4 linked regions of the Roseiconus lacunae genome follow. The protein of the gene in region 1 binds, or shares a complex with, the protein of each later gene. Links are inferred from orthologs where the notes say so. Each region holds a gene or a part of one and is shown on either strand. Other genes may lie near its edges.

What was found.
Region 2: the proteins of accD (region 1) and FYC48_RS16695 are in contact, whole or in part, in a solved structure (PDB 8UXZ), measured with the Escherichia coli proteins. The link is inferred for Roseiconus lacunae from one-to-one orthologs.
Region 3: the proteins of accD (region 1) and accC are in contact, whole or in part, in a solved structure (PDB 8UXZ), measured with the Escherichia coli proteins. The link is inferred for Roseiconus lacunae from one-to-one orthologs.
Region 4: the proteins of accD (region 1) and accB are in contact, whole or in part, in a solved structure (PDB 8UXZ), measured with the Escherichia coli proteins. The link is inferred for Roseiconus lacunae from one-to-one orthologs.

Annotation. Positions count from the first base shown.
Region 1 is NZ_VSZO01000001.1:468,844-471,744, forward strand. The notes cover bases 8-2,858. They hold accD (acetyl-CoA carboxylase, carboxyltransferase subunit beta), read left to right. Parts: upstream 8-940; coding sequence 941-1,777; downstream 1,778-2,858. Other genes in these bases: FYC48_RS01630 (FAD-dependent oxidoreductase), read right to left, coding at 8-276; FYC48_RS01640 (serine/threonine protein kinase), read left to right, coding at 1,788-2,714. In the rest of the region: more of FYC48_RS01630, read right to left, coding at 1-7.
Region 2 is NZ_VSZO01000012.1:99,372-102,387, reverse strand. What follows is about bases 5-2,970. They hold FYC48_RS16695 (acetyl-CoA carboxylase carboxyltransferase subunit alpha), read left to right. Parts: upstream 5-981; coding sequence 982-1,959; downstream 1,960-2,970. Other genes in these bases: FYC48_RS16690 (CvpA family protein), read right to left, coding at 2,338-2,937; FYC48_RS16700 (serine/threonine-protein kinase), read left to right, coding at 28-975. UniProt on the Escherichia coli protein: Component of the acetyl coenzyme A carboxylase (ACC) complex. First, biotin carboxylase catalyzes the carboxylation of biotin on its carrier protein (BCCP) and then the CO(2) group is transferred by the carboxyltransferase to acetyl-CoA to form malonyl-CoA.
Region 3 is NZ_VSZO01000001.1:818,538-821,406, forward strand. Bases 1-2,819 are described here. They hold accC (acetyl-CoA carboxylase biotin carboxylase subunit), read left to right. Parts: upstream 1-646; coding sequence 647-1,993; downstream 1,994-2,819. Other genes in these bases: FYC48_RS02820 (M24 family metallopeptidase), read left to right, coding at 1-110; accB (acetyl-CoA carboxylase biotin carboxyl carrier protein), read left to right, coding at 152-640; FYC48_RS02835 (MraY family glycosyltransferase), read left to right, coding at 1,995-2,819. Outside these bases: more of FYC48_RS02835, read left to right, coding at 2,820-2,869. UniProt on the Escherichia coli protein: This protein is a component of the acetyl coenzyme A carboxylase complex; first, biotin carboxylase catalyzes the carboxylation of the carrier protein and then the transcarboxylase transfers the carboxyl group to form malonyl-CoA.
Region 4 is NZ_VSZO01000001.1:817,658-820,432, forward strand. What follows is about bases 51-2,775. They hold accB (acetyl-CoA carboxylase biotin carboxyl carrier protein), read left to right. Parts: upstream 51-1,031; coding sequence 1,032-1,520; downstream 1,521-2,775. Other genes in these bases: FYC48_RS02820 (M24 family metallopeptidase), read left to right, coding at 51-990; accC (acetyl-CoA carboxylase biotin carboxylase subunit), read left to right, coding at 1,527-2,775. In the rest of the region: more of FYC48_RS02820, read left to right, coding at 1-50. UniProt on the Escherichia coli protein: This protein is a component of the acetyl coenzyme A carboxylase complex; first, biotin carboxylase catalyzes the carboxylation of the carrier protein and then the transcarboxylase transfers the carboxyl group to form malonyl-CoA.

The sequences.
Region 1 (2,901 bases):
AACCCGATACGTCCCAGATTCTGAGACTTCGACCTGTTTGACCGCATCGTCGACGGGTTTGCCGAGTCCATGGGCGAGCAAGTATGGCGAACCCATCTGTTGGATAAACTGGGTGTCCAGCTTCCAACCTCCCAACGAATCGAAACTTTCGCATTCGACGAACACTTCTGCCGCGTCAGATTGGCGAAGTTGCCCGGACGCAAACAACGTCACGGCGGCGATAGCGGCGACCGTCCGGGAGAACCAACCACCGTAAGTTTGAGGAAAACACATCATGGGAGGGGTGAGTAGGGGAAGGAATCTTAGGGAAGCAAATTTTGCGGCGGTGACCCACAAGCGTTTGTGCCTGATTCAAATTCAGATTTCGCCCCGTAGCGGAAGCCGCCGAGGCTTTCGGTCCAGCCCATCGTCACCTTTCACTCCGTGAAAGCTGCGCACGTCATCGCTACTTTTGCGGAGCAAAAGGCGACTATGTTCGTCGCACTTCGGATGAAATTAAAAAGCCAAGGTTTTCGGCCCAGCGTCCTGCGAAATCCTGAATTCAAACTGAAACGCCGCGTCAGCCACTGCGTTTGCTTCGATAGGATACACCGTTTTCGGCGGAAAAGCTTGTCAGGGAACCCGGTTGTCGGCCGAGCTGCAGCGGGCGAAACCGGTGGCGGACTCCCCGAACGGCGGGGCCGGCTGTTTTGGGGCTGAGAAAATGGCCGGGTTCAGCTAAACTGGTCCGTCTCTTAGCATGATTCAAGAAAAATTCCCGACGGCTTGGCGGCTCCGATCGAATGACGTGGCTCGCCGCCGTGACCGAGTCTTCCCGGCTTCATAATTGCGTATGGCGACACTCGATTCCCAAACCAGTTCCAAATCGGACAGCCCGAACTCGTCCAACCGAATTTCATCCAGCAAAACTTCATCCAGCAAAACACAGTCCAGCCGCAAGATGCCCGAATCGACAGAAGGAACCACGGGGCCGACCAAGAAACGTGGCGTCCCGGAAGGATTGTGGTTGAAGTGCCCTGGTTGCGGGACCAGTGTTTACAAGAAGGAAGTCGAACAACGGCTGAACGTCTGTCCCAAGTGTGAGCATCACTTTTACGTTTCGGCGACCGACCGAATCAAACAAGTGATCGACGAAGGCACGTTCGAACCGATGAACGAACACTTGCGGCCGACCGATCCGCTGGAGTTTTCCGACCGCAAACGTTACGCCGACCGCTTGGTAGGCGAGCAAAAACGCACGGGATTGACCGACGCGGCACTGACCGGAACCGGCATGATCCGTGCCCGTCGGGTGGCGTTGGCGGTGACCGACAGCGCTTTCATCATGGGCAGCATGGGATCGGTCGTCGGCGAGCGACTGGCCCGACTGATCGAACATGCGACGACCCAAGATTTACCGCTGATCATCATCAGTGCCAGCGGTGGTGGTGCCCGGATGCACGAAGGGATCCTTTCGTTGATGCAGATGGCCAAGGTCAGCGCGGCGCTTGCCAAGTACGACAAGGCGGGCGGGTTGTTTATCAGCGTCCTGACCAATCCGACGATGGGTGGCGTCGCGGCTAGTTTCGCGTCACTGGGAGACTTGGTGTTTGCCGAACCGAAAGCCCTGATCGGATTTGCCGGTCCGCGGACGATCAAGGCAACGATCGGGATCGAACTGCCCGAAGGCTTTCAGACCAGTGAGTTTTTGCTCGAGCACGGCTACATCGATCGCATCGTGACTCGCAAGAACCTCAAAACTGAAATCGCCCGCGCGATCGATTACTGCGGTAAGTAGGCCACACTCGATGGGCATTTTTGATTCCGTCAAATCGATGCTTGGCGGCAGCGGCAAATCTGGCGGTGGCGGCCGAATCGATCTCAAGGAACGCTTCGCGCTAGAGCGAACGGCGGTCACCGGGACGATGGCAAAGTTCTTCGCGGCCAAGGACCTACACAACGACGGAAGAATCGTCGGCGTGAAGGTCTTGGACCCGGAAAAGGTCGAGGCATTTGAAGCACGCTTCCGCCATTTGAAAAAGCCTTCCGAAGGCGAAATCGCGATGAAGATGCGTCATCGCAACGTCGTCGAAACCTACGAAGTCGGCGTCTCCACCACCGGAAATCCGGTGTTAATCATGGAGTATATCGCCGGGCCGAGTATGCAGAACATCATCGTCAAGAAGCAGGAAGAGCACGTCGAAGGACGGCGTTTAGAACTGATTCAGTCGATGGCCGAAGCGCTACGGTATGTCCATTCGATGGAATTCATCCACCGCGACATCTGCCCGCGAAACTTTATCCTGACCCCGGATCGTGAAGACGTCAAACTGATCGACTTTGGCTTGACCGTCCCCGCCTTACCCCCGTACATGGCTCCGGGGAATCGCACCGGGACGCCGTTGTACATGTCACCGGAAATCGTTCGTCGAAGGGCGACCGACAAACGAGTCGACTTGTTTTCACTCGGAGTAACGTATTACTGCCTGATCGCGTTTCGGCATCCCTGGCAAGGTGAGGAAGTCACCGGCCGGGCGGCGCTCCATCATGATACGTCGCCTCCGATGCCACTCGGTGAAGCGTGCCAGAATGTGAATCCGCACCTCTCGCGGGCGATCATGCAAATGATCGAACCGAAAGTCGACGAACGCACCCCCACGATCGAGCACTTCATCCAGGCGCTCTCACGCGTCAAGGAAGTCTATCAAGACGGGGCGGCCAGCCCGATTCACTAGCCGAACCGGCTATCGGGCGCCGTTTCAGCCCGTTGCCAGACACCGCCGTCTAGAAGGGCTCGGGGCGACGTCGCGCTTCAAACGCCAAGCCTCCACGCCGGCCGACCGCCGGTGATTTATCGTTCTTAGCTGTCTTGCAAAAGCTTGGCTTGGACGGATACTTCCTGCGCAGTTACAAAGGGTGTAT
Region 2 (3,016 bases), on another replicon or contig:
CGCACGAGCTTTTCGCACCGAAATCTAATGACAAAGACCCGAGACTTCTTCGGCCCCTATCGCCTGGCCCGACTCATCCGTTCCGGCTCCACCGCCGAAGTCTGGGAAGCGATCGACGAAAATGACAATCAGCGCTACGCGCTAAAAATCTTGAAGGGATCGGTCGCCAAGGACAAAGGCGAAGTCAACTTGCTCAAGCACGAGTACAACGTCGGGCAAGACCTGCAGAACAGCCCGCGGATCATTCGGATCCTTGACCATCTTTATGCCAACGAGCGACCGTTCTTGGTGCTCGAACTATTCAGCGAATTGAACCTCAAACAGGCGCTGCGCCGCGGCCCGGATTCACTCGCCTACATGCTCAACAAAATTATCGAGCAGGCCGGCGAAGGGTTGTACTACATGCATACCCGAGGTTGGATTCACTTGGACGTCAAGCCGGATAATTTTTTGGTCAGCCGCGACGGCGAGACAAAACTGATTGACTTCACGATCAGCGAGAAAAAGAAAACCGGACTCGGAAAACTGTTCCACCGAGGTGGGCTCGCCAAGGGAACTCGCAGCTACATGGCTCCCGAGCAAATCCGCAGTAAGGTCTGTGACGAGCGAACCGATATCTATTCGTTTGGATGTGTCTTGTTTGAAATGGCGACCGGAAAGCCACCGTTCACCGGAGACACACCGAACGATTTGCTCAACAAACACCTCAACGCCCAAGTACCTAGCCCGATCGCTTACAACAACAACGTCTCAAAAGACTTTGCCGATATTGTCAAGCGAATGATGGCGAAGTCGCCAGGTAGTCGTCCCCAGTCGATGTGGGATGTACTGAAAGAAGTTCGCTCCATGGAGCTTTGGAACAAACGGCCTCGCAAGCCCGAAGTCAGCGTGTTTGACCACTTGCCAGGCATTCGCGGTGCGGACGATATGATCCGCAAACCAACCGCCGATGAACTCGATCCCGAACAGGACTAACAATAAATGGCCGGACCCGGATTAGATTTTGAATTGGAAATTGCGGAAACCGAAAACCGCATCAATGTGCTCGAACGGCAAACCGATCGCAACGAATCTGCCGAGGCAGAGTTGCGATCGCTGCGTTTGGATTTGGTCAAGCAATTGCGCGACGTTTACTCGGGGTTGGATCCCTGGCAAACGGTGCAGGTGGCGCGACACAAGAATCGGCCTTATACGGCAGACTATTTGAATCTGGCATTCGATGACTTTGTCGAATTGCATGGCGACAAGCACTTCGGTGATGACCGCGCGATGTTGTCCGGATTTGCCAAGCTGGATCGCTTCAAGGTCATGGTGCTCGGACACCAGAAAGGTCGAACGTTCAAGGAACGTGCCGCGTGCCACTTCGGCTGCGCCCATCCGGAAGGCTATCGCAAGGCGATGACGAAGATGCGGTTGGCGGAAAAGTACAAACTGCCGTTGATCTGCTTCATCGATACACCCGGAGCCTATCCGGGCGTCGGTGCCGAAGAACGAGGACAGGCTCAGGTGATCGCCGAAAGCATGTTCAAGATGAGCCAGTTGAAGACTCCGATCATCTGCGTCGTCATCGGCGAAGGTGGGTCCGGCGGCGCACTCGGAATTGGCGTCGGTGACCGGATCGCGGTTTTGCAGCACGCCTATTACAGCGTCATCAGTCCCGAAGGCTGCGCGGGCATTTTGTGGAAAAGTCACGAGCACGCACCGCGAGCCGCGACGGCATTGAAATTCACCAGCGACAATCTGAAGCGATTGGGTGTCGTCGATGATGTCATCGAAGAACCGCTCGGTGGGGCACATCGTGACCATCACCAAATGGCGTCGCGTTTGAAGTCGTACCTGGCGAAGACGCTCGCCGATCTGGAGACCAAATCGGTCGACGAGTTGCTCGATTCACGCTACGAAAAATTTCGTCAGATCGGCGTGTTTATGGAAGGGCAAGCTGAGCTTGCCGAGGCGTGATCGTGACGTTTGCTTGGTTGTCGACAACCAAGCAATTGCAGCCCGCGCTTGGTTGTCGACAACCAAGCCGCAGGGGCGGTCGCGTTGTTTTTCGTGATCTGTGTGTCCGGCCGTTTAGCGGCTGAGTATTCATTCCAGTGTGGCGTCTTAGGCCAGCCGAGGTCCATGCGTTTGGCTCGGCAGCGAAGCAACGAACGACCACCGTGGATGGTCGCAGGTCGGTTAGGAATTGGCCAAACCGGTCAAAACCGCCCTATTTGCAACGTCCGATAATCACTCTTATGTTGTATTCGCAGTGCGATTTTTCCCGTATTTGAGCAAGTTCGTGCGCCGATCGCCTGTTCCGCGCCGGTGGATTTTGCTGTGCCCTGCGTCTGTTCATCGCATCGCCGACTGCGTGACGTTTCGCTGAATGGTTGCCGCAGATTGTGCGGCCGACTGTGTCGCGTTGGGTTGCTCGGGAGCGTTTTCGAATTCGGCGTCGAATCGCTCCAAGTACGGTTGCAAAAAGTGATGGACTTCCGGAGGGATCACCGATTCGCTGCGGTCTAGATTCCGAGCGATGAAGCGTCCGCTGTTGCTGGCGACGATTTGTGATCGGATCGCGTCGCCCATTAGCGTGACCGCGAACAGCGTGATCAGCGTGCAGTACAGCGCTCCTTTAATTAGTCCAAACAATGCGCCGATTTGACGATCGAATTCTTTAAGTCGCATTCGGTCGATCGTCTCACGCACCATGTTGAATGCGACCCATATCACCAGCGATGTGCCAATGAACAGAATCAACATCGCCAGGAATAGATCCCAAGGCGGCTCGGCCTCGATCGATTGACTCAGCGGCTCGCGAAATCGATACGCAACGAAGTAGCTGACCACAATCGACGAGATCGATGCTAGTTGCCATGCAAATCCCTTCACGGCGCCAAACAGGCCCGCGCCGACGAGGATTGCTAGCATGACATAGTCGTAGGGTTGCATCGATCAATGGGCTCCTGCCAATGGGCTCCAGGGGGCGGCCTGAAAGCTGGCCCGAGAGAAAGTTGGCTCGAGTGTCGAT
Region 3 (2,869 bases), 350 kb from region 1 along the record:
AAGGGGAGTTTGGGATCCGAATCGAAGATGACATCCTGGTCACCGAAGACGGAAATGAAGTCCTCAGCGGATTTCCAAAGGGACTCGATGATTGTCATCTGATCCTGTAAAACCTCCGCCAATCACACGATCTTCACCTGACGAGACAGGCATGAGTAAAGGCAAGCAATCCAGCGGCGAGAGCGTTTTTGAACTCGACCGCATCCGGGATATTGTCAAGTTGATGGAAGAACACGACTTGACCGAAGTGGATCTCCAACAAGGAGACGACCGAATTAAGTTGGGCCGTGGCACTGCGATTCCGGTCGCACCGGCGGCGGTTCCGATGGCGGCACCGGCGGCCCCCGTGGCCCCGGCCGGTGGCGCGGCGGCACCGGCGGGCGGTGGCGATGACGGAACCATCACCATCAATTCCCCGATGGTCGGGACGTACTACGCCAAACCGAACCCCGAGGCGGAACCGTTCGTCCAAGTCGGTCAGAACATCAATGCCGACACGATTGTCTGCATCATCGAAGCGATGAAGGTGTTCAACGAAATCCCGGCCGAATGCAGCGGGCGCGTCGTCGAGATCCTGGTTTCCGACCAAGAAGCCGTCGATTTCAACAAGCCCTTGATTCGCATCCAACCGAATAACTAATTCACCGTGTTTCAAAAAGTATTAGTCGCCAACCGCGGCGAAATCGCGGTCCGAGTGATCCGCGCCCTGCGAGAGATGGGAATCGGTTCGGTCGCCGTTTACAGCACCGCCGACAAAGATTCCATGCATGTCCAGTTGGCCGACGAAGCCTACTGCGTGGGCGAAGCGAAGAGCGCCGAAAGCTACCTGAAGATCGACCAGATCATCGCGGCTGCCGAGGTTTCCGGGGCCGACGCGATCCATCCCGGCTATGGCTTCCTCTCCGAGAACGCACACTTCAACGAAGTTTGCCGGGAAAGCGGCTTCGAATTCATCGGCCCTAGCCCGGACGCGATGGAAAAGTTGGGCGACAAAAACACCGCCCGCTCGATGGCGATCGCCAATGATGTCCCCGTTGTCCCCGGCAGCGATGGCCTGATCGAGGACGACAGTAAGGCGATCGAAACGGCAAACAAGATCGGATTTCCCGTGCTGATCAAGGCAACCGCCGGTGGTGGTGGCAAAGGCATGCGGGTCGCCGAAGATGCCGATTCGCTGGAAAAAGCGCTCACCCAAGCCCGCACCGAAGCGCAGGCCGCGTTCGGCAACGGCGGCGTTTACTTAGAACGCTTCATCACCTCGCCGCGACACGTCGAAGTTCAGGTGATCGCCGACCAACACGGTAACGTCTGCCACCTCTTCGAACGCGACTGCAGCGTCCAACGCCGCCACCAAAAGCTGATCGAAGAGGCGCCCAGCCCCAACCTGCCGGTCGAAAAACGCAACGCCATTTGCGAAGCCGCCGTGCGGATGATCCGCGGAGCCAACTATAGCAACGCCGGAACGGTTGAATTCATCGTCGACCAAAACGACGATTTCTACTTCATCGAAGTCAACGCGCGGATCCAAGTCGAACACCCCGTGACAGAAATGATCACCGGAGTTGACTTGATCAAAGAGCAAATCCGTGTCGCCGCCGGTGAAAAGCTTTCGTTCGCACAAGACGAGATCACCGTCACCGGTCATGCGATCGAATGCCGGATCAACGCCGAAAACCCCGACAAGAATTTCATGCCCAATCCGGGCATGATCAACAAGTTCTATGCTCCCGGTGGATTGGGCGTTCGCTTTGATTCGCACGTCTACGGTGGCTATTGCGTGCCGCCCCACTATGACTCGATGATCGGAAAACTGATCGTCCATCGCCCGACGCGTGAAGAAGCGATCGCGACGATGCGACGAGCCCTGGCAGAAATTCAAACCGAGGGGATTTCCACCACCGCTCCGTTCCACGATGTCGTGCTGCAGCACCCGCTGTTTGTCGAAGGAAAGCACGACACCAAGTTCGTCGAACGCGAACTGATGGGCAACTGAGTTGACTGATTCGGCGTTGATCGGTTGGCTGATCGGGTTAGCGGTGGTTCCGCCGCTGATCATCAGTCTGATCAGCTTGTACCCGGTCCGCCGATTCGCAAGTCAGCTCGGATTGATCGCCAACCCGGGCGGTCACAGTACCCACACGAACGTCACACCGCTGGGCGGTGGAATCGGGATATGGCTGGGGATCATCCTCCCGATGATTGGCGGCACCCTGATCGTTTGCGGTATCGATCTCGGCTTCCATCAATCGCTGGGACTGCCGGATTCGGTCACCGTCTTTTTCTCCGGCATCCGCTCGCGACTGGGCCAGCTTTGGTGCCTACTCGGTGCCGGCACCGTGCTGTTCGCTTTAGGGATCTGGGACGATCGACGTGGTGCCCCGGTTGGATTGCGTCTCTTGATCGAGTTTGGCGTCGCCGCGTTTGTGGTCTACGTCATGGGCTTTGGCTTGACCGCGTTTATTGGGGCTCCGGCGCTAACGAATTTGTTGTCGGTGATCTGGATCGTCGCGGTGATCAATTCGTTCAATATGCTTGACAACATGGACGGGTTGTCCGGTGGTGTCGCCGCGATCATCGCCGCGTCGATGGCCGCGGTGATGCTGACCACGCCGGGCAGCGGTGGTAGCTTACCGCAACTATTCGTCGCCGGTTTACTGCTGTGCGTTTGCGGTTCGCTGCTGGGGTTTCTTTGGCATAACCGACCGCCGGCAAAGCTGTTCATGGGTGATGGCGGAAGCTATTTGGTGGGATTTCTGATCGCGGTATCGATGTTGATGGCAACCTTCGCATCCGAACCACGCCCCCATGCGGTGCTCGCGCCGATCTGCGCGATGCTGATCCCGATGTATGACATGGGAACGGTGTTGTG
Region 4 (2,775 bases), 350 kb from region 1 along the record:
GGTTTCACCGGCGACAGTTCGTCACTGTTGATCAGCCGCAGCGGGGCGTTGATGCTGAGCGACGGCCGATATAAGGAACAACTTGACGAAGAATGCCCTGGCTTGCGTTACGAAATCAAGTCGCCGTCACAGCGTCCCGACGCCTTTACCGCCGACGTGTTAGCCGGATCGGGGGCAAAGAAAATCGCAATCGAGTCGGACAGCATGACCGTCGCCGGGTTTAACGCGATCAAGTCAAAACTGCCCGAAATTGAGTGGGTCGATACCAGCGGCGTCTTGCTGAAGCAACGGATGATCAAGGACAGCGAAGAGATCGAAGTGCTTCGCAGTGCGGTCCGGATTAACGAGCGGGCGTTACAATCGGTGCTCGCCAAGCTCGGGCCAGACTGGACGGAACTCGAGGTCGCGTACGAATTGGAATCGACCATCCGAAGACTCGGCGCGACGGGTTTCAGTTTCGACCCAATTATCGGGGCCGGCCCAGGCGGTGCGAAGCCTCACTACAGTCCCGACCAGACCGTTCTGGGTGACCATTCGACGCTGCTGATCGACTGGGGCACCAAACTGGGTGGCTATGCGAGCGACCTGACGCGGTGTTTTCATTACGGCAATCCGCCGGCGAAATTTGCGGGGGCATACCAAGCGGTGCTCGATTCTCAACTCGCCGCGATCGACGCGATCCGGCCCGGTGCGACCGCAAAATCGGTGGACGAAGCCTCGCGATCGGTACTAAAAAAAGCGGGACTTGCCGAGTATTTTGTGCATGGACTCGGGCACGGCGTGGGACTGCAAATCCACGAATCCCCCCGCCTATCTGGGGTCAGCGAGGACATTCTTCAGCCGGGGATGGTGATCACCGTCGAACCCGGGGTGTATTTTGAAGGGGAGTTTGGGATCCGAATCGAAGATGACATCCTGGTCACCGAAGACGGAAATGAAGTCCTCAGCGGATTTCCAAAGGGACTCGATGATTGTCATCTGATCCTGTAAAACCTCCGCCAATCACACGATCTTCACCTGACGAGACAGGCATGAGTAAAGGCAAGCAATCCAGCGGCGAGAGCGTTTTTGAACTCGACCGCATCCGGGATATTGTCAAGTTGATGGAAGAACACGACTTGACCGAAGTGGATCTCCAACAAGGAGACGACCGAATTAAGTTGGGCCGTGGCACTGCGATTCCGGTCGCACCGGCGGCGGTTCCGATGGCGGCACCGGCGGCCCCCGTGGCCCCGGCCGGTGGCGCGGCGGCACCGGCGGGCGGTGGCGATGACGGAACCATCACCATCAATTCCCCGATGGTCGGGACGTACTACGCCAAACCGAACCCCGAGGCGGAACCGTTCGTCCAAGTCGGTCAGAACATCAATGCCGACACGATTGTCTGCATCATCGAAGCGATGAAGGTGTTCAACGAAATCCCGGCCGAATGCAGCGGGCGCGTCGTCGAGATCCTGGTTTCCGACCAAGAAGCCGTCGATTTCAACAAGCCCTTGATTCGCATCCAACCGAATAACTAATTCACCGTGTTTCAAAAAGTATTAGTCGCCAACCGCGGCGAAATCGCGGTCCGAGTGATCCGCGCCCTGCGAGAGATGGGAATCGGTTCGGTCGCCGTTTACAGCACCGCCGACAAAGATTCCATGCATGTCCAGTTGGCCGACGAAGCCTACTGCGTGGGCGAAGCGAAGAGCGCCGAAAGCTACCTGAAGATCGACCAGATCATCGCGGCTGCCGAGGTTTCCGGGGCCGACGCGATCCATCCCGGCTATGGCTTCCTCTCCGAGAACGCACACTTCAACGAAGTTTGCCGGGAAAGCGGCTTCGAATTCATCGGCCCTAGCCCGGACGCGATGGAAAAGTTGGGCGACAAAAACACCGCCCGCTCGATGGCGATCGCCAATGATGTCCCCGTTGTCCCCGGCAGCGATGGCCTGATCGAGGACGACAGTAAGGCGATCGAAACGGCAAACAAGATCGGATTTCCCGTGCTGATCAAGGCAACCGCCGGTGGTGGTGGCAAAGGCATGCGGGTCGCCGAAGATGCCGATTCGCTGGAAAAAGCGCTCACCCAAGCCCGCACCGAAGCGCAGGCCGCGTTCGGCAACGGCGGCGTTTACTTAGAACGCTTCATCACCTCGCCGCGACACGTCGAAGTTCAGGTGATCGCCGACCAACACGGTAACGTCTGCCACCTCTTCGAACGCGACTGCAGCGTCCAACGCCGCCACCAAAAGCTGATCGAAGAGGCGCCCAGCCCCAACCTGCCGGTCGAAAAACGCAACGCCATTTGCGAAGCCGCCGTGCGGATGATCCGCGGAGCCAACTATAGCAACGCCGGAACGGTTGAATTCATCGTCGACCAAAACGACGATTTCTACTTCATCGAAGTCAACGCGCGGATCCAAGTCGAACACCCCGTGACAGAAATGATCACCGGAGTTGACTTGATCAAAGAGCAAATCCGTGTCGCCGCCGGTGAAAAGCTTTCGTTCGCACAAGACGAGATCACCGTCACCGGTCATGCGATCGAATGCCGGATCAACGCCGAAAACCCCGACAAGAATTTCATGCCCAATCCGGGCATGATCAACAAGTTCTATGCTCCCGGTGGATTGGGCGTTCGCTTTGATTCGCACGTCTACGGTGGCTATTGCGTGCCGCCCCACTATGACTCGATGATCGGAAAACTGATCGTCCATCGCCCGACGCGTGAAGAAGCGATCGCGACGATGCGACGAGCCCTGGCAGAAATTCAAACCGAGGGGATTTCCA